DNA from 2 places in the Nitrobacter sp. genome. Region 1 is predicted to be linked to the other one. Evidence: predicted binding sites of a transcription regulator. Region 1 holds the regulator's gene; the other holds the start of a gene.
The links. The regulator LexA, encoded in region 1, represses DNA repair genes until DNA is damaged. The targets are predictions, from matches to a motif close to TGTTCNNNNTGTGTTCNG.
Positions count from the first base shown of each region.

Region 2: a site for LexA is predicted at 4,824-4,841, ahead of uvrA (excinuclease ABC subunit UvrA). Genes of this name have one in related genera too.

Region 1 is NZ_JBPPLY010000003.1:317,124-326,637, reverse strand. Features, by position in the region: gene ACS3WB_RS05985 (ComEC/Rec2 family competence protein) at 1-1,901, shown strand, start outside; gene lexA (transcriptional repressor LexA) at 1,932-2,636, opposite strand; gene ACS3WB_RS05975 (molybdopterin molybdotransferase MoeA) at 2,790-4,004, opposite strand; gene ACS3WB_RS05970 (SPW repeat protein) at 4,509-4,904, shown strand; gene moaC (cyclic pyranopterin monophosphate synthase MoaC) at 4,893-5,405, opposite strand; gene trpC (indole-3-glycerol phosphate synthase TrpC) at 5,660-6,475, opposite strand; gene trpD (anthranilate phosphoribosyltransferase) at 6,485-7,498, opposite strand; gene ACS3WB_RS05950 (SurA N-terminal domain-containing protein) at 7,535-9,442, opposite strand.
Region 2 is NZ_JBPPLY010000003.1:67,277-76,790, reverse strand. Features, by position in the region: gene ACS3WB_RS04840 (alpha-2-macroglobulin family protein) at 1-2,500, opposite strand, end outside; tRNA gene ACS3WB_RS04835 (tRNA-Arg) at 2,813-2,889, shown strand; gene ACS3WB_RS04830 (single-stranded DNA-binding protein) at 3,014-3,499, opposite strand; gene ACS3WB_RS04825 (outer membrane protein) at 3,870-4,634, shown strand; gene uvrA (excinuclease ABC subunit UvrA) at 5,094-8,072, shown strand; gene ACS3WB_RS04815 (BA14K family protein) at 8,423-8,851, shown strand.

The DNA of each region.
Region 1 (9,514 bases):
ACGTTGTCCTGAAGCGGTCGATGTATTCGCCGATGCTCAAGGGTTTCGTCGAAACCCGCGAGGTGCGCGAGCGCACCGATAGATTTGTTTTGCGTGTCGTGCGGATGGACGATTACCGGCGCCACGTCAAACTGGATCGCGTGCGGCTGTCGGTCAGGAAGGGCACCGCGCCGGCCGTCGGCAGCTTCGTGGAATTGAAAGCGCGGCTGCAGCCGCCGCTCACGCCTGTGCGGCCCGGAAGCTACGATTTCGCGCGCGACATGTATTTCCAGGGCATCGGCGCCTCCGGTTTCGTCATGGGTGCGATCAAGATCGTGGATCCTCCGGACGGCGGCGGGATAGCCTTGCGTTACGCCGCGCTGATGCAGCAGCTTCGCGACGCCATCGATGCCCGCATCCGCCTTGTCCTCGACGGCGATTCACGGGCGATCGCCACCGCGCTTCTGACCGGTCGGCGCGACGCCATCACGACGCCGGTCAACGATGCGATGTTCATTTCGGGGCTCGGCCATGTGCTCTCGATTTCCGGCTATCACATGGCCGTGGTCGCCGGTGTCGTGTTCTTCGCGGTGCGCGCGCTGCTGGCGTTGATCCCGGCGCTGACGGCAGTTTTCCCGATCAAGAAATGGTCGGCGGCGGCGGCGCTCGCGGCGGTGGCGTTTTATCTGCTGCTGTCGGGCGCCGAGGTCGCGACCCAGCGCTCATTCTTCATGACGGCGGTGGTGCTGATCGCAGTCATGGTCGATCGGCGCGCCATCACGTTTCGTACGCTGGCTGTTGCGGCGATGATCGTGCTTGCGATTGCGCCGCAGGCGCTGGTGCATCCGAGCTTTCAGATGTCGTTCGCGGCAACGCTCGGGCTGGTGGCGCTGGTCCAGCTCGGGATGCCGAAACTGTTCGCGACGCCCGATCACTCGCCGACCGCGCGCGCCGCGCTATGGGGCGGCCGGGAAATCGTCACGCTCGCGCTGGCCTCGTTCGTCGCCGGACTCGCGACCACGCCCTATGCCGCGTTTCATTTCCATCGCGTGACGCCCTATGGCGTGGTCGCGAACCTGCTGGCGATGCCCGTTGTCTCGGCGCTGGTGATGCCGGCGGGACTTCTCGGCCTTGCAGCCATGCCGTTTGGCTTGGATGGCGTGTTCTGGCGGCTGATGGATTTCGGCATCGAATGGATGATCGCCGTGGCCCAGTGGGTTGCGGCGCTTCCCGGCGCCATTGGCCGCATGGCGGCGTTCGGAACGGGACCGCTGATCGCGGCGACGGCGGGCATCATTCTGCTCGGACTGCTCAGGACGCCGCTGCGCTGGAGCGGCGCGGCCATCATCGGGCTGGCGATCGCCTGGTCGCTTGCGGTAGCGCAGCCGGACATTCTGGTCTCCGCCGACGGCCGCAACGTCGGCGTGCGAGGTGGTGACGGCCGCCTGCATCTGATCAGCACGGGCAAGGACGCCTTCACCGTCAAGGAATGGCTGGCGGCCGACGCAGACAGGCGCGGGCCCGCCGATCCTTCGCTCGCGGAGGGTGTTTCCTGTGACGACGCAGGCTGCGTGGTCAAGGCGAGCGACGGCGGAATTGTCGCGCTGGCGCGGCGGCCGGATGCGATGGAGGACGACTGCCTGCGGGCGGCGGTGATGGTGACGGCATGGCAGGCTCCAGAGGGATGCCTCGCGCAGGTCGTCGATCAGGAGCGACTGCGCCGGAAAGGCGCTCTGGCGCTGCGGCGGGGCCCGGGCAGCGCAAACGGCTTTGTCGTCGATGCGGTCAGGCCCGAGCGTGTCGACCGGCCATGGTCGCCAGCCCCCGCCGATGAAAAGCCAAAGTCGATCGGCGATCGAGCGGAGCCCGCGCGTCCGATCGATGCCACGCCCGCGGCAGACGATCTCCAGCCCGACGATTGAGCGGACTGCCGGCGATCGCTATTCGCCGGATCAGTACTTGCGGTAGATGCCGATCAGCTTGCCCTGGATCTGCACGCGGTTCGGCGGAAGGATACGGACCTCGTAAGCTGTGTTCGCGGGCTCGAGCGCGATCGAGGCCCCGCGGCGGCGGAAGCGCTTCAACGTTGCTTCCTCTTCGTCGATCAGCGCAACGACGATGTCGCCGGTTTCCGCCGACTCGTTGCGCCGGATCAGCGCCAGGTCGCCGTCGAGAATTCCGGCTTCGACCATCGAGTCGCCGCGCACCTCAAGCGCGTAGTGCTCGCCATTGCCGAGCATGTCCGGCGGAACGCTGATGGTATGGCTGCAGGTCTGCAACGCTTCGATCGGCGTGCCGGCCGCGATGCGCCCCATCACCGGAACGGCGACAGGGCGGTCCGCGGCGTCGTCGACGTTGCCGCTGGGCCGGCGGACCTTGCCGAGATTGCCTTCGATGACGCTCGGCGTGAAACCGCGCCGGCCACCGCCGCCGCCGGCGGCGAGCTCCGGCAGTTTGATGACCTCGATGGCGCGCGCGCGATTGGGCAGGCGGCGGATGAAGCCGCGCTCCTCCAGCGCCGTAATCAGGCGATGGATGCCCGACTTGGAGCGCAGATCGAGTGCATCCTTCATTTCATCGAACGAGGGCGGAACGCCGGATTCCTTCAGCCGTTCGTTGATGAATCGCAGGAGTTCGTACTGTTTGCGCGTGAGCATGCCGACTTTAGTCCCCGATTGATGGCGCCCGCCGTCCGATTCCGATAACGATGGCTCGCAATGTCATGAGTTCTCGAAACAAATCATGAACGAACACTATATGTTCGATATGTGTTCCGCAAGTGTTTAATTTAGCGTCAACGGAGCGAGGTTTTACGACAACGCGAGTTTGATGATGTCGCACGGTTCACCCTTGCGGGCGGCGGGTGCGAACGGCGCGCGGACCACGAGCGCTTCCGCCGCGGCGAGATTGCCCAGCAACGAACTGTCCTGATGACCGACCGGCGTCGCGGTCGGCAGCCCCTCGGCCGAGTACGCCAGGCGCGCGCGCAGGTAATCCTGCCGTGCCTGATTGGAGGCGAGGTCCTTGCCGAGCAAAGCGCGTTCAACGCGATGGCCGACGTCCTCGCGCCCGGACAGTGCGCGGATCAACGGCACCATGAACAGGAACGCGCAGATATAGGACGAGACGGGATTGCCGGGCAGGCCGATCACGCGCATCGGGCCGAGCCGCCCGTGCATCATAGGCTTGCCTGGCCGCAGCGCGATCCGCCAGAACGCGATCTCCACGCCTTCGGCGTCGAGCGCACGCTTGACGAAGTCATGGTCGCCGACCGACGCGCCGCCGGTGGTGACGAGAATGTCGGCGCCGCTGTCGCGGGCGCGGCGGATGGCGGTCCTCGTTGCGTCCAAGGTGTCGGCGACGACGCCGAGGTCGAGCGCCTCGGCGCCTTCGCTGCGGGCGAGCGCGCGAAGCGCGTAGCCGTTGGACAGGATGATCTGTCCGGGGCCCGGCGTTGTGCCCGGCAGGACCAGTTCGTCGCCGGTGGCGAGCACGGCGACCTTCGGACGGCGATGCACCGGCAGGTCCGGGTAGTTCATGCCTGCGGCCAGAGAGAGATGGCGGTCGGTGAGATAGCTATGGGCGCGCAGCAGCACGTCACCCTCGCGAAAATCGACGCCGGCGGCGCGGATGTTCTTTCCGGCGGCGGTGGCTTCCTTGAGGATGACATGCTCGCCGTCGCGTTCGGTGTCTTCCTGGATCACGACGGTATCGGCGCTGTCCGGCACCACGCCGCCGGTGAAAATCCTCAAAGCCTCGCCGGCCTGCAGCGCCCGCGCGAGAGGCCGTCCCGCGGCGATCTCGCCGATCACATGCAGCCGCGCCGGAATCGTCGCGATGTCGGCGGCGCGCACCGCATAGCCGTCCATCGCCGACATCGCGACCGGTGGCTGGGTGCGGCGCGAGGGAAGGTCGCGTGCCAGCACCCGGCGATGGGCGTCGTCAAGGCCGACCATTTCTTCCGGCAGCGCTTCGACTCCGGCAAGAACAGCCGCTAAGGCGTCGGCAACCGCCATCAAGGGCATGACCATTTTCTCCCAGGGTCCCACCGGTCCGATTTCCGGGATCGGCGGGAGGCTGTGCGAACGTTACAATCAAAGAACTGCTGGCAAACATAGATTGCCAGATGGGTTTTTTAGATTTGGCGTCCGCCTTGCGAGGCTGCCGCCGGTCGGCTGGATCGTCGAAGAAACGAGCACGCTTCGCCGGCGTAGGACCTCATCTACAGAACTTGCGATCCGCAGACAACGTTCGCCGAACATTGCGACGGGCCGTTCAAACGGGTTCGCCCTGCTGAGGGCCGCCTCACCGGCAAGGGCTCAACTGTCTGATGAACTCCCGAACCCGAATCCTATCGAGATCATCGGGTTGGCGACATTTTCTGATTCGAGATCAAAACGCCCATGAAGGGTAGACAAACCTTAATGAGGGAACGACGGAACCGTCCGAGGCCGGGTCGGTTGTTCGAAAATCGGGAGGGGTGATTCGGGCGAGGGCAATGGTTGGAGGGCGCAGACAAGGAGGCATCCATGAAGTGGAAAAAATGGCGACGGGAATCGATCCTCGACGTCTACAATCTCGTGCTGGCTCTGGGCCTGTTTGCGACTCCCTGGTTTCTCGCGCGGGCCACAGCGACGACGGACCTCGATATCTGGGCCAGCGCCGCGGCGATCGGCGTGATCTCGGTGGCGGCGCTGCTGGCGTTCGCCCGGTGGAAGGAATGGGCCAACCTGCTGCTCGGTCTCTGGCTGATCGTCTCGCCCTGGGTTTTGGGCTTCGCCCATACCCGCGCCATGCACTTCAGCATTGGCATCGGCGTTGTGGTCGCGTTCCTGGCGGCGCTGGAAATCTGGCTGGTCTATGACAAGGAGGATGAGGCTCGCCGCCTTGCGCAGGCCGAGCATGACCGGCCGCTATTTCACTGACGGAGCCTCCGTCACGAGGTAGTGGCCGGACTTGCCGCCCTTCTTCTCGACGAGGTGAATGCCTTCGATCCTCACCCCGCGTTCGACGGCCTTGATCATGTCGTAGATGGTGAGACAGGCGACGGAGACGGCGGTCAAGGCTTCCATCTCCACGCCGGTCGGGCCGGAGACCTTGACGCTGGCCTGCACCCGGCAGCCCGGAATTTTTTTGTCGGTCTCAATGTCGAGCGTGACCTTCGACAGCGCCAGCGGATGACACAGCGGGATCAGGTCTGAGGTTCGCTTGGCCGCCATGATGCCGGCGATGCGGGCGGTGCCGAGCACGTCGCCTTTCTTGGCGTTGCCGCTTTCGATCAGCGCCAGCGTTGCTTTCGTCATGACCACCACGCCTTCGGCGACGGCGACGCGTTCGGTCGCGGGCTTGGCCGAGACGTCGACCATCCGCGCTTCGCCTTTGGCGTCGATGTGGGTGAGGGCGGGTTCGTCTTTCTTGCTGACCATATGCGTCCTTTACCCGCCCCTTGAGGGGAAGGGTCGGACAGCGGAGCCGTCCGGGGTGGGGTGAATGTCGTCCGGAAGAAACCCGAACATGGTGCGCATTTTGTTAAGCCACGAGTTGTCGGCAACCATCAGGCACTTCAATGGCTGGAATATCACCCCACCCCGATCGCCCCGGACAACGCTATGCGTTGCTCGGCGCGACCGACCCTCCCCCTCAAGGGGAGGGTGAGGCCGAAACGCTATGCGCCACTTCCTCATGGTTTCGCCGCGTCCGCCTCGTTCCGCGCCAGCAGTGTGCGGGTCGCGGCGGTGACGTCGGCCTGCCGCATCAGGCTTTCGCCGACGAGGAAAGTGGAGATGCCGACCCGCTCGAGCCGCGCGAGGTCGGCTTGTGCGAAGATGCCGCTTTCGCCGACCAGCAGGCGGCCTTTCGGCACGAGCGGCGCCAGCGCTTCGCTGGTCGCGAGCGTCGTCTCGAACGTGCGCAGGTTGCGGTTGTTGATGCCGATCATCGGCGAACGGAGTTTCAGCGCGCGATCGAGTTCGGCGCGATCGTGAACCTCGAGCAGCACGTCCATGCCAAGATCGAACGCCGCCGCCTCGATGTCTGTCGCCGTCGCATCGTCGAGCGCGGCCAGGATGATCAGGATGCAGTCGGCCCCATGCGCGCGGGCCTCGGCCACCTGATAGGTATCGAACATGAAATCCTTGCGCAGCACCGGCAGCGACGTCGCGGCGCGGGCGGCCGTCATGAAATCGAGCCGGCCTTGAAAGGAGGGCGCATCTGTCAGGACGGACAGACAGGCCGCGCCGCCGGCCTCGTAGGCGCGCGCCAGCGCCGGCGGATCGAAGTCGGCGCGGATCAGCCCTTTCGAGGGCGAGGCCTTCTTGATCTCGGCGATCAGGGCATGGTCGCCGCGGGCGTGTTTTGCGCGGATGGCCCCCACGAAGCCACGCAGCGGCGACGCTGCTTTGGCGGCTGCCATGACCTCGGAAGGCGGACGCGCACGCTTGGCGGCTGCGATTTCCTCGCGCTTGTAGGCTTCGATCTTGGTCAGGATGTCAGCCATGCCACGTCGTCAACCGTTGGATACCGCGATCAGCCGCTTCAGCTTGTCCATGGCCGCGCCGCTGTCGAGCGATTTCGCGCCGAGCGCGACGCCGTCCTTCAGGTCCTTCGCTTTGCCCGCAACGATCAGGGCCGCCGCCGCGTTGAGCAGCGCGACGTCGCGAAAAGCGCCAGGCTTGCCTTCAAGCACGCCGCGCAAGGACGCTGCGTTCGCCTCGGCGTCTCCGCCCTTCAGCGCATCGCCACCCGCGCGGGACAGTCCCGCGTCATCCGGCGTCACCTCGAACGTGCGGATGTTGCCGTTTTCGAGGGTCGCCACGAATGTCGGGCCGGTGAGGGTGATCTCGTCGAGTCCGTCGGAGCCGTGCACCACCCACACCGAATCCGAACCGAGGTTCTTGAGCACCTGCGCCAGCGGCTCAACCCATTTCCGCGAGAACACGCCGACCATCTGCCGCCTGACGCCGGCCGGATTGGACAGCGGGCCAAGCAGATTGAAGATGGTGCGGGTCGCGAGTTCGACGCGTGTCGGGCCGACGTTCTTCATCGCCGGATGATGCGTCGGCGCGAACATGAAGCCGATGCCGGCCTCGCTGACGCAACGGCCGACCTGTTCGGGCGTGAGGTCGATCCTGATGCCGAGCGCGGCGAGGCAATCGGCGGCCCCTGATTTCGAGGACAGCGCACGGTTACCGTGCTTGGCGACGGGAACGCCCGCGCCGGCGACGATGAAGGAGGCGCAGGTCGAGACGTTCACCGAGCCCGAGCCGTCGCCGCCGGTGCCGACCACGTCCACGGCATCCGCCGGCGCCGTCACCCGCAGCATCTTGGCGCGCATCGCCGCGACCGCGCCCGTAATCTCGTCGACGGTTTCGCCGCGCACGCGCAACGCCATCAAAAGGCCGCCCATCTGCGAGGGCGTCGCCTCGCCGGACATCATGCTGTCGAATGCCGACGCTGCCTCCTCGCGCGTCAGCGTCGCGCCGGTGGCGACTTTTCCGATCAGGGCCTTGAGATCGTCCATCGAATGCTTTCGGGAATATGGGACGCCGTCGATCCGTTAGTTCGAATTGGCGCCGGTGACCTGCGCCACCGCCGCCTGATTGATCGTGGTGCCGATCTCGGTTTCGAGTCTGACGATGTACTGGCCGACGTCCTCATCGGCCAGGGCGCGCTGCAGGCTGTCCTTCAGTTTCTTCATTTCGTCGGAGGCGGGATCGAGCGGCTGTACCTTCACGTCGGTGACACGGAAAACCACCCAGTCTTCAGGGCCCGCGCCGGGCGCCTGTCCGGCTCCGTCCTTGGCCGTGCGGAATACCGCGGCGATCACGGCGCCCGGCAGGCCGCCCGCCGTGCCGTCGCGCTTGATGTCGCTCGCGCTCTCGACCTTCAGACCGAAACCGGCCGCCTCGTCGGCGAGCTTGCCGCCCTTATCGAGCTTGCGGACCATGTCCGTCGCCTTGGTCATCAGCCGGCTGCCGATCTGTTCGTCGCGCCATCCGGCCTCGACCTTGTCCTTGACCTCGTCGAGGGTGCGCTCGCGCGAGGGCGTGACGCCGAGCACGTCGAACCAGACGTAGCCGTTATTGCCGATCTGGAGCGTTTCGTTGTCGACGCCGACATCGCTGGCGAAAGCCTGCGCGATCAGTTCGACGCCCGGCGGCAGCCCCGTGACCGGTTTGCCGTCCGGCGCGCGTCCGGAACGGTCGACGGCATCGATGGTGACCGCGGTGAGGCCGAGCTTCTTGGCGGCCTCGACAACGCTCGCCCCGCCGCCGCGCTCGTCCTCCATCTTGTTGTGGAGGTCGTTGACTTCGGCGCGCGCGCGATCGACCGCAATATCGTGTTTCAGTTTCGCGGCGACGCCGTTGTAGGTCGGCTGGTTGCCGGGTTCGATCTTGCCGACCTTGACCAGCGCGACACCGAACTTTCCCTGGATCGGCTGGCTGACCTCATCGGTCTTCAGCGAGAAGGCGGCGTCGGCGGTGGCCGGGTCGATGATCTCCGACCTGGTGACCGTGCCCAGATCGACGTCGGAGGCCGCGAGACCGCGCTCCTTGGCGATGTCGTCGAAGGAGGCGCCGGCCTGGATCTTGCTCCGCGCCGCCTGCGCATCCGCCAGGTTCGGAAACACCATCTGCCAGAGCTGCCGCTTTTCTGGTGTGGACAGCTTGTCCTTCTGTTCCTCATAGGCCTTTTTGGCATCCTCGTCGGACACCGTTATCGATTTCGCGATCGACTCCGGCGTCATCACGACGAAAGCGATCTTGCGGAATTCAGGCGCGCGAAACTGCACCTTGTGGGCGTCGAAATAGCTCGCAAGCTGCTCCGGCGTCGGCGGATCGATGTTTCCGGCCTGCGCGGTGCCGAGCTTGACATAGTCGATGGTGCGTTGCTCGTTCTGGAAGCTGTTCAGCATATCGAGAAGCGTCTTCGATGGCTCTACACCGGCCGCCACCGTGCCGGCGATCTCGCGGCGCAGCGTCGTATGCCGCTGTTCGGCGACGTAGCGTTGCTCGGTGTATCCCATCTGGCGGATCAGGCCCGCGAAGCGCGCCGGGTCGAATGCATTGTTGGCGCCCTTGAAGTTGGGATCATTCATGATCTGTCGCTTGATCTCCTCGTCCGACGCGTTGAGGCCCTTGCGCCGCGCGTCCTCGTCAAGCGCGGCTTCCGCGATCACCTGCTGCAACACCTGACGGTCGAGGCCGAGGGCCCTGACCTGGTCGGGAGACAGCGAACGCCCGAACTGGCGCCCGATCTGCTGCAGCCGGTCATTGTAGATCTCGCGGAATTGCTCGGTCGAAATCTGGGTGCCGCCGATCGTGGCTAGGGTCGACTGGCCGAAACCGTGAAAGATGTCCGCGATGCCCCAGATGCCGAAAGCCACGATCAGCAGGCCCATCACGATGGTCATGAGGGTCTTGCCGAGCCAGTTGGATGAGGCGTTACGTATTCCTCGAAGCATGAGTCCGTCTTTTGCAGGAGGGGGCGGTTCGCGTCTCGGCGAAAGTAGCCGCGCGAGCGCGTCACCGAGTTG
Region 2 (9,514 bases), 250 kb from region 1:
GGGGAGAAAATTCGATCCGTGAAGGCTTGTTCGCGGCAATCGAGAGGTCGCCATCGGAAACACGTTTGGTCGATTTCACCGGCTCGTATTCCCACGCCGAATCCTGGCGATACCATTGATATCTGCTTTCGAGCTTGAGCAGTTCATAGCGCAGGCCGTCGCGAGCGAGCGAGGTGCCGTCCGGCGCGACGAAGGCGACATCGAATGCCGCCTTGTCGCCTTCGGCAACGTTCCTGTCGGCAAACAGCGGCTTCACGCCGATCATTGCGGTGGCTGGCGCAACCGGAAGCACGAGCTTCCGCTCAACCGCGCGCCCGCCGGCTTCCGCCATGCGAATGAATATCTGCGCTTCCTGCGGTCGGGTCGATGACGGCGGCGAGGCAAGACTGACCGGAAACGTGGCGACGCCGTTTGCATCGGCTTCAGGCAGGTTCTCGATCGGTGTTCGCTCGTTGCTGGTGCTCTCCTCGTCATCGGCCACGCCGAACTGGTAGCCGGCATAACCCGGGCGGCTCTCGGCGGGAGCCACCAGCATATCGCCTTCGAGTTGCAGGCCGGATGCCGGCGCGCCGTAGAGGAAATGGCCGTCGACCTTTAGTTCGACCGGAGCCTCAGCCGTGATCTGCTTCGCCTTGGTTGTTAAGTCGAATTCGATCCTGTCCGGTACATAATCTTCGACCATGAAGGTGGTTTCGCCCACCGATCGCCCCTTCGGGTCGGTAAAGGCGCGAACCCGCCAGGTCCCGGTGGGCACGGCCGAGTTGAGCGGCAGGCTCAGGCTTCGTCCGCCGGCGCCCTGATCGGCCAGCACGGCGCGGCGGAATTCGACCCCGTCGGGTCGTTCGACCACGAGCGTCAGCGGCCCTCCGGTCACGGCGTTGCCCTGCCCGTCGCGCAACAGCGCCGTGAGGAAGACCGTTTCCCCCGAGCGATAGACTCCCCGCTCGGCATAAACATAAGCGTCGGCGCCTTCGGGCACCGTTCGACCCGAGACGCCGCGGTCGGTCAGGTCGAACGCGTTCGACTTCAGGCTCAGGAACGCATAGTCGGCCTTGTCGGTGCTCACCGTCAGCAGCGCCGGCGACAGCCCGCCTTCGCCGCGGGCGAGACCCGGCTCGAACAGCGCATGGCCGGATTCGTCGGTCTTGCGAGTCGCCAGAATCTCGTTGTTGCGGGCGATCAGGCGGACCTCCGCCTTGCCCACCGCATCGGTCGTCGCCAGCGAATTGACGAAGACGTGGATGCCGTCATTGCCGGAATAGGCGGTCAGGCCCAGATCGGAGACGATGAACCACTGGGTCGCCAGCGAGCCGGACTCCTCGTCGCTCGCCGAACCCGGCCCCTTGGGCGCGGCCGTCATCACATAGACACCGGGCTGCAGGTTTCCGAGCGCCTCATCGACCGGGAATGCAGTCGTCACATCGGCATTCAACGTGGAAGCCGTTGTGATCTCGCCCGACCAGACCTTGACCCCGCGCTCGCTGCCGAGATCCGACAATTGATAGCCGCTGAGTGTTTTCTGAAAGTCGCTGTCGATCACGGTGTTGATGAGATTGCGGTCGCCGATCCGGAATACCTGCACCGACACGGCTTGCGTGTTCACGCTAACCAGCGGAATGCCGCGCTGCCCGGTGCGCGGCAGCACATAGGCGCGCCCGGTGAAGCGGACGAATGGCTTGCGGTCCCGCACATAGACGTTGAACTCAGCGGATTTGGGCAGGCTTTCCTTGACGGTCGACGGCAGACCGGCACGCAGATTGACGTTGTAACGCTCGCCGTGCTTGAGGCCGTCGACGCAAAGCTGCTTGTCCTCCGACGACAGCGCCGGCTGATCGGTGCCGGCAAGCATCACGAACGGCGAAAAGTCGGTACGTTTGGCGAGGTCTTCCGAGAACTGGAAGCAGATCCGCGGCGAGGCAGAATCCGAATCCACGGTGTAATCAAGCAGCCGGAAGCCGTGGTCGTCGCGCATCTTTTCGTACTGCTCGCGAACGCCTGCGACCTCGCGCAGATCAAGCGACAGCCGCAGCGTGTCGAGTGCCGGACGCCACAGCTTGCGTTCCAAGAAAGTGCGGCCGAGAACGGCCAGCGCGTCGGCCTCCGCGCCGGGATCATGCGCCCGCTGGTAGGCGATGTAGGCGGCGGTGGAAGCCCGCTCCAGCAGAAACGTCTGCTCCTGGCTCGTGGTCGGTTTGATCTGGAAAATCGTCCGCGCCAGCCGCAGCCAGTTGCCGCTATCGTCGGGCGCGACGGTCGCGATCTGGCCGAGAATTTGAAGACCGCTGCGGAAATCGGATCGCTTGAAGGCAGCGTCGGCATCGGTCCGCAGCGCCGGCGCCGATTTGGTGATGATACCGGCTTCGCTCTTGATCTGTGCCTCGAGCTTGATTGCCGCGTCGGCGAGATCGTCGCGCTTGAAAGCCTTATCCGCCGCCTGCGCCGAAACCAGCCCAATCGCCAGAACCGCACAGAGTACGACGGCACGAACCATTCCGGTCATGAAAAGCTCCCTGCGCGAACAAGCGCGCGCCCTGCATTCGTACGAAGCCTGCCTCATAATGCTGCATCTGGCAGCGAAATTCGAATTTGAACAGATACCGGCAAGCTTGTGATTTTCATGTGGCTTAGGTTCAAAATTTCGCGTGAAGTATGTTCAAGGACATTGCTGCGAACCCTCCTCATTCGCTACACGCACCGGGGACACGCAAAAGGCCTCGCCCGCAGGTTCGTCGCCCGATCGTTCAGAATGGTTCGGATCGGGGCTTGGCGCGAGGACGGATTTTTCATATTGCGGTGAGGTGAGCGGTCTTAAGGTCCCGTAGCTCAACTGGATAGAGTAGCGGATTTCTACTCCGCGGGTTGCAGGTTCGAATCCTGCCGGGATCGCCACTCTAAAGTCTGAAAATGCAGACCGCGGAGAATTCTGGTCTCCGGACCGGAATGGTAGACCGGGGCGGCGCTAATGTCCGAACTCACCACTCCCTGCCCACTGATGTCCTGGAGCTGCTATTCCCTAGAACGGAATGTCGTCATCCATGTCGCTGCGACGGGCACCGGCGGCAACGGCACGGCGCTGGCCGCCGGATGAACTCCCCGATCCGAAATCGCCGCCGGTATCGTCGGATCCAAAATTGCCTCCGCCGCTGTTGCGGCCGTCGAGCATCGTCAGCGTCGAGTTGAAATTCTGCAGAACGACCTCGGTGGAGTATTTTTCGACGCCATTCTGATCGGTCCATTTGCGGGTCTGCAACTGGCCCTCGATGTAAACTTTCGAGCCTTTTTTCAGATACTGCTCAGCAACCTTGCAAAGCCCCTCGTTGAAGATCACGACGCGGTGCCACTCGGTTTTCTCCTTGCGCTCACCGCTGGTTCGATCACGCCAGCTTTCAGACGTGGCGATACGCAAATTGGCGATCGGACGGCCGTCCTGGGTCCGCTTGATTTCGGGATCGGCGCCGAGATTGCCGATCAGAATCACCTTGTTCACGCTACCCGCCATCGCCGTTCTCCCAATCTCGTCCGATTGCCAATCCAAATGCCGCCGCCGGTTCGAAACGCCGGCAACGCCTTTGCGGCAACGGTGGCGACCCTACACTCCCGTCATCGTGCGGAGAGGGTCAATCGCCGGTTATCCACCGGTCCAATATATAATGTTCCATTTTTGTTCTCAAGAGGCGACGGTCCCGGTCGGTGCAGCGAAGAGAGAAAGATCTAGCAAGCCGGCAGGCGTAACAGCGGCTCCAATTTGCCCGAAGTGTTGCATTTGGGAGACGGCTTTTTTCAACGCCGGGCGATATACAGCATTTATCGAATTCAGGGCTGCTATCAGCGCTCGCGTCCAAACGAAGTTGAAATTCCGGGGATTTGAAATGAACAAGCTACTGATCGGCGCCATTGGTGCTCTCGCCATCGGCCTCAGCGCGGCGCCTGCCGCCGCAGCCGACCTTGCAGCGCGTCATTATACGAAGGCTCCTCCTCCGATGGTCGCCGCGATCTATGACTGGAGCGGCATCTACATCGGCGCGAACGGCGGCTGGGGATCGAGCAGGAATTGCTGGGATCTGACCTTTCCGGCCGTAGGCAACGAGGGTTGCCACGATGCGACCGGCGGTACGGCCGGCGGCCAGATCGGTTATCGCATGCAGTCCAATGCTTGGGTGTTTGGCCTTGAAGCTCAGGGCAACTGGGCGGACCTGAGCGGCCGCAATGTCAGCCTTCAAAATGCTTTTGTCGCTAATGACAGCCGCCTTGACGCGTTCGGCCTGTTCACCGGCCAGATCGGTTACGCTTGGGATGCTGCCCTGCTCTATGTGAAGGGCGGCGCCGCGGTGACGTCCAACCGCTATCAAAGACTCGATACCTTAACTGCTGTTCAGGTTACAGACGACGTCAACAATACCCGTTGGGGTGGCACGGTTGGTGTCGGCCTTGAATATGGCTTCGCACCGAACTGGTCGCTCGGCTTCGAATACGATCACATCTTCATGGGCGACAGCAACCACACCTTCATCAACAACGGCGTCGCCGGGGTGCCTGGTACACCGTTTGCAACTGACAAAATTAGTCAGGATGTAGACCTTGTCACCGCTCGTATCAACTATCGCTGGGGTGGCCCGGCCGTTGCGCGGTACTGATCACATCTAATCCGAACGTCTCTCGTAATTATGGAAAGGCCGGCTTTTTGCCGGCCTTTTTTATTTGAGCGCCTCCGCTGCCTCCAGGTCGGAGCTGACAGAGGGGCGGCCATGCCGACGATGAGGGCTAGGCTATCCAGCGCAACGAAATCGTTGATGATCATCATCAGCCCTCTGGAAATCGCCCGCCGTTCTATTTACGTTCCGGACACAGCCACACACGGCGCTAGGATCCCGATTCCGAAGCTCGCATGTCCTTGCAGGAACCTTTGATGCGGGTGTCGGAATTAATGGGCCACCGGCAACCTTATGATTCGAGTGTGGTTTGGGTTCAGAAGTTCGCTTGAGGGATTTCCCGAGACAATGAAGCGGACGTATGAACCGTCACACCAGCCGGGGATTTTGCCCGGTGCGGCGCACCCGAACGCGGCGCGACTTTCGCGCCCGGAAAAGCCTGTCATGGACGAAGTCATCAAGGCGAAGCGGCAACAATCAGGTTCCGCCACGCGCGCCATCACGATCCGCGGCGCCCGCAAACACAACCTCAAGAATGTCGATCTGGAAATCCCGCGTGACAAGCTGGTGGTGTTCACCGGTCTCTCCGGCTCCGGCAAGTCGTCGCTGGCGTTCGATACCATCTATGCGGAAGGTCAGCGACGTTACGTCGAGTCGCTCTCTGCCTATGCGCGTCAGTTTCTGGAGATGATGCAGAAACCGGATGTCGACCAGATCGACGGTCTGTCGCCGGCGATCTCGATCGAACAGAAGACCACCTCCAAGAACCCGCGCTCCACCGTCGGCACCGTCACCGAAATCTACGACTACATGCGGCTGTTGTGGGCGCGCGTCGGCGTACCCTATTCCCCCGCAACGGGCCTGCCGATCGAAAGCCAGACGGTGTCGCAGATGGTCGACCGGGTGCTGGCGCTGCCTGAAGGAACCCGGCTCTATCTGCTGGCGCCGGTCGTGCGCGGCCGCAAGGGCGAATATCGCAAGGAACTGGCGGAGTATCTCAAGAAGGGTTTTCAGCGCGTCAAGATCGACAGCGCGTTTCACGAACTCGCTGACGTTCCGGCGCTCGACAAGAAGTTTCCGCACGACATCGACGTCGTGGTCGATCGCATCGTGGTGCGGTCGGACATCGGCCAGCGGCTGGCGGAGAGTTTCGAAACCGCGCTGAAGTTGGCCGAAGGGTTGGCTGTCATTGAATATGCGGATGCACCAGGCGCCTCTTCCGACGACAAGAAATCCGACAAGAAGGTCGCCAAAATCCACGACAAGAGCGGCCCCGAACGCATTCTGTTTTCGGAAAAGTTTGCCTGCCCGGTCTCCGGCTTCACCCTTCCCGAGATCGAGCCGCGGCTTTTTTCATTCAACAACCCATACGGCGCTTGCCCGAAATGCGGCGGCCTCGGCGTCGAACAGCATGTCGATGAAAACCTCGTCATTCCCGACAAGGAACTGACGCTGCGCAAGGGCGCGATCGCGCCGTGGGCGAAATCATCGTCGCCGTATTATCTGCAGACGCTGACTGCTCTCGGAAAATTCTACAAGTTCACACTGGATACCAAATGGAAAGACCTGCCGAAAAAAACGCAGGCTGCGCTGCTGCATGGCTCGGGCGACAACGAGATCAAGTTCTCATATGAAGACGGGGTACGCTCCTACGATACCAAAAAGCCGTTTGAGGGCGTCATCACCAACATCGAGCGCCGCTTCCGGGAGACCGAGAGCGAATGGGCGCGCGAAGAACTCGGCAAGTATTTTTCCGACGTACCGTGCGACGCCTGCAAGGGTTACCGGCTGAAGCCCGAGGCATTGTGCGTCAGGATCGGCGGCAAGCACATCGGCGAAATCAGCCAATTATCGGTACGTCATGCCGGCGAATGGTTCGAGACCGTTCCGAAAAAGCTGTCATCGCAACAGAACGAGATCGCTGGCCGCGTGCTCAAGGAGATACGCGAACGGCTGTCGTTCCTGCTCGACGTCGGCCTCAACTATCTGACGCTGTCGCGCGCTTCCGGCACGCTGTCCGGTGGCGAGAGCCAACGCATCCGCCTCGCCTCCCAGATCGGTTCAGGCCTGACTGGCGTGCTGTATGTGCTGGATGAACCGTCCATCGGTCTGCACCAGCGCGACAATGCGCGGCTGCTCGAAACTCTGAAGCGGTTGCGCGACCTCGGCAACACCGTGATCGTGGTCGAACACGACGAGGACGCTATCCGTCTCGCCGATCATGTACTCGACATCGGTCCCGGTGCAGGCGTTCACGGCGGCCATATCGTCGCGCAAGGCACGCCGGCCGACATCATGCGAAACCCGAAGTCGCTGACCGGCAAATATCTCACCGGCGAACTAGCGGTCGAGGTGCCGGAACGGCGGCCGCCGAACCATCGCCGCACGATCAAGGTGGTCAATGCGCGCGGCAACAATCTCAAGAATGTCACCGCCGAAGTTCCGCTCGGCCTGTTCACTTGCATCACCGGTGTCTCCGGCGGCGGCAAATCGACGCTGCTGATCGACACGCTTTACAAGGCGATCGCGCGCAAGCTCAACAACGCGAGCGAGGGCGCCGCGCCGCACGATCGCATCGAAGGGCTGGAGCACATCGACAAGATCATCGACATCGACCAGTCGCCGATCGGCCGCACGCCACGCTCCAATCCCGCGACCTATACCGGTGCCTTCACGCCGATCCGCGAATGGTTTGCCGGCCTGCCGGAATCCAAGGCGCGCGGGTATGAGCCGGGCCGCTTCTCGTTCAACGTCAAGGGCGGCCGCTGCGAAGCCTGCCAGGGCGACGGCGTCATCAAGATCGAGATGCACTTCCTGCCCGACGTTTACGTCACCTGCGACACATGCAAGGGCAAGCGCTACAACCGCGAAACGCTGGAGATACTGTTCAAGGGCAAGTCGATCTCCGACGTGCTCGACATGACGGTCGAGGAAGCCGCCGAATTTTTCAAGGCGGTGCCGCGCGTGCGCGAAACTTTCAAGACGCTGCATCGCGTCGGTCTCGACTACATTCATGTGGGCCAGCAGGCCACCACGCTCTCAGGCGGCGAGGCGCAGCGCGTCAAGCTCGCCAAGGAACTGTCCAAGCGCGCGACCGGACGCACGCTCTATATTCTCGACGAGCCGACCACCGGTTTGCACTTCCATGACGTGAAGAAGCTTCTCGATGTGCTGCACGAACTGGTGGCGCAGGGCAACTCTGTCGTGGTGATCGAACACAATCTCGAAGTCATCAAGACCGCTGACTGGGTGATCGACCTCGGTCCCGAAGGCGGCGATGGCGGCGGCGAGATTGTCGCCTGGGGACCGCCGGAAGACATTGTGAAAGCGCCACGCAGCTATACCGGACAATTTCTGAAGCCGGTGCTGGAAAAAGCGGGAAAGCCGAAGCGGCGGAATAATGCGAGCGAGGCGGCGGAATAACGCGATCACGATGGTCGATTCGTGAGATTTATCGAGGGGTGTATTAGGCCGTCAGTCTGACTCTGCCCAAATCTTTCACACTCGCTGCGACGAAAAGTCCGGGGGAAGTAAAACCGGATGACAATTCCGTAACCCCGAATTGCGGAACTTGCTTTGCATTGCCACGTTGGAATTCAACGCTTGATACACTGGAATCACCATACGGAGTTGAAAATATGTTGAGTTTCAAACCAGTACTAGCCGCGGCTGTCATTACGCTTGCAGTGCCGCTGGCCACGACTTCTCCCAGCTCCGCGCAGACAATACTTCAGTACTCAGGCAGCGGTGGCGGCCACGGTGGTGGCGGGCATATGGGTCGTGGTGGTGGCGGCGGGGGTGGTGGTGGTGGTCATATGGGCATGCGACCGGGCGGCGGTGGCGGCGGAAATTGGTCCGGTGGCGGTGGCCGACATTGGGCCGGTGGCGGCGGTGGCCGGCATTGGGCTGGCGGCGGTGGCGGCTGGCAGGGGGGACACTGGCACGGCGGAGGCCATCGCTGGCGCGGCGGTGGCTACTATGGTGGCGGCTTCTTTCCGGGCTTCATCGTAGGCTCGGCGATCGGCAGTTCGTTCGCCAGTCCGTATTACTACGATGATTCTTATGGGTACTATGATGACAGCCCGACCTATGAAGTCGCTCCGAGCGGCGATGTCGCGTATTGTCAGCAGCGGTTCAAATCATATGACGTGCGTTCGGGCACCTATCTCGGCTACGACGGTCTGCGTCATCCCTGCCCGTAACGTGGCTTAGGCTCGTCGCTTGGAGCACTTTTGCTTCTGATGGAATAAGCGAAGCGTTCTAACGAGCCTGTATAACGCCCCTGCCCCTCAAAGCGGTGCCTTTGCGCACCGCTTTCTTTTTTCTGGTTCTTTTTCAGTCCGCGTTTGCAACAAGCGAAGTGATTCGGATCGCCTCCAGCCGACTCGACATGGGCGAGAATCCTTCGGACTCGACGCCAAACCGCGTCCATTCTGCTCTTCCCAGAAGGTGAACCTGCCTCCTTGAGAAACGAGATCCGAGTCTCTGTAATGCAACCCCTCGCGGGCAATAAATAGTTGTCCTTGTGAACAGCGTGAGAAGCTCATTCCTGCAGGGCCCATCAAGGACTCTTTCGCTTGGGAATCCATGAGGACTCACCGATACTTGACCTCATCCAAGGCGTCGCCAGCCCTTGGTTTTCCTCTCTTTCCACCATATTTAGTGTTTCGTTGAGAAATGAATACTAATCCTTGACTGGGTGGAGAGGGTTGCCTTAGCGTTTGATCTGCTCGACGCGCATGTAACTGGGTCACGCCGAGCCTCCCTCAAGGGTTCCATTATGAACACTTCGTCGGCCGGTTTGGCGACGGAGTCGTGGGGGTGTCTGCGTTGGCGACAAGACGTTTGGGGACGTCAAAAACGAG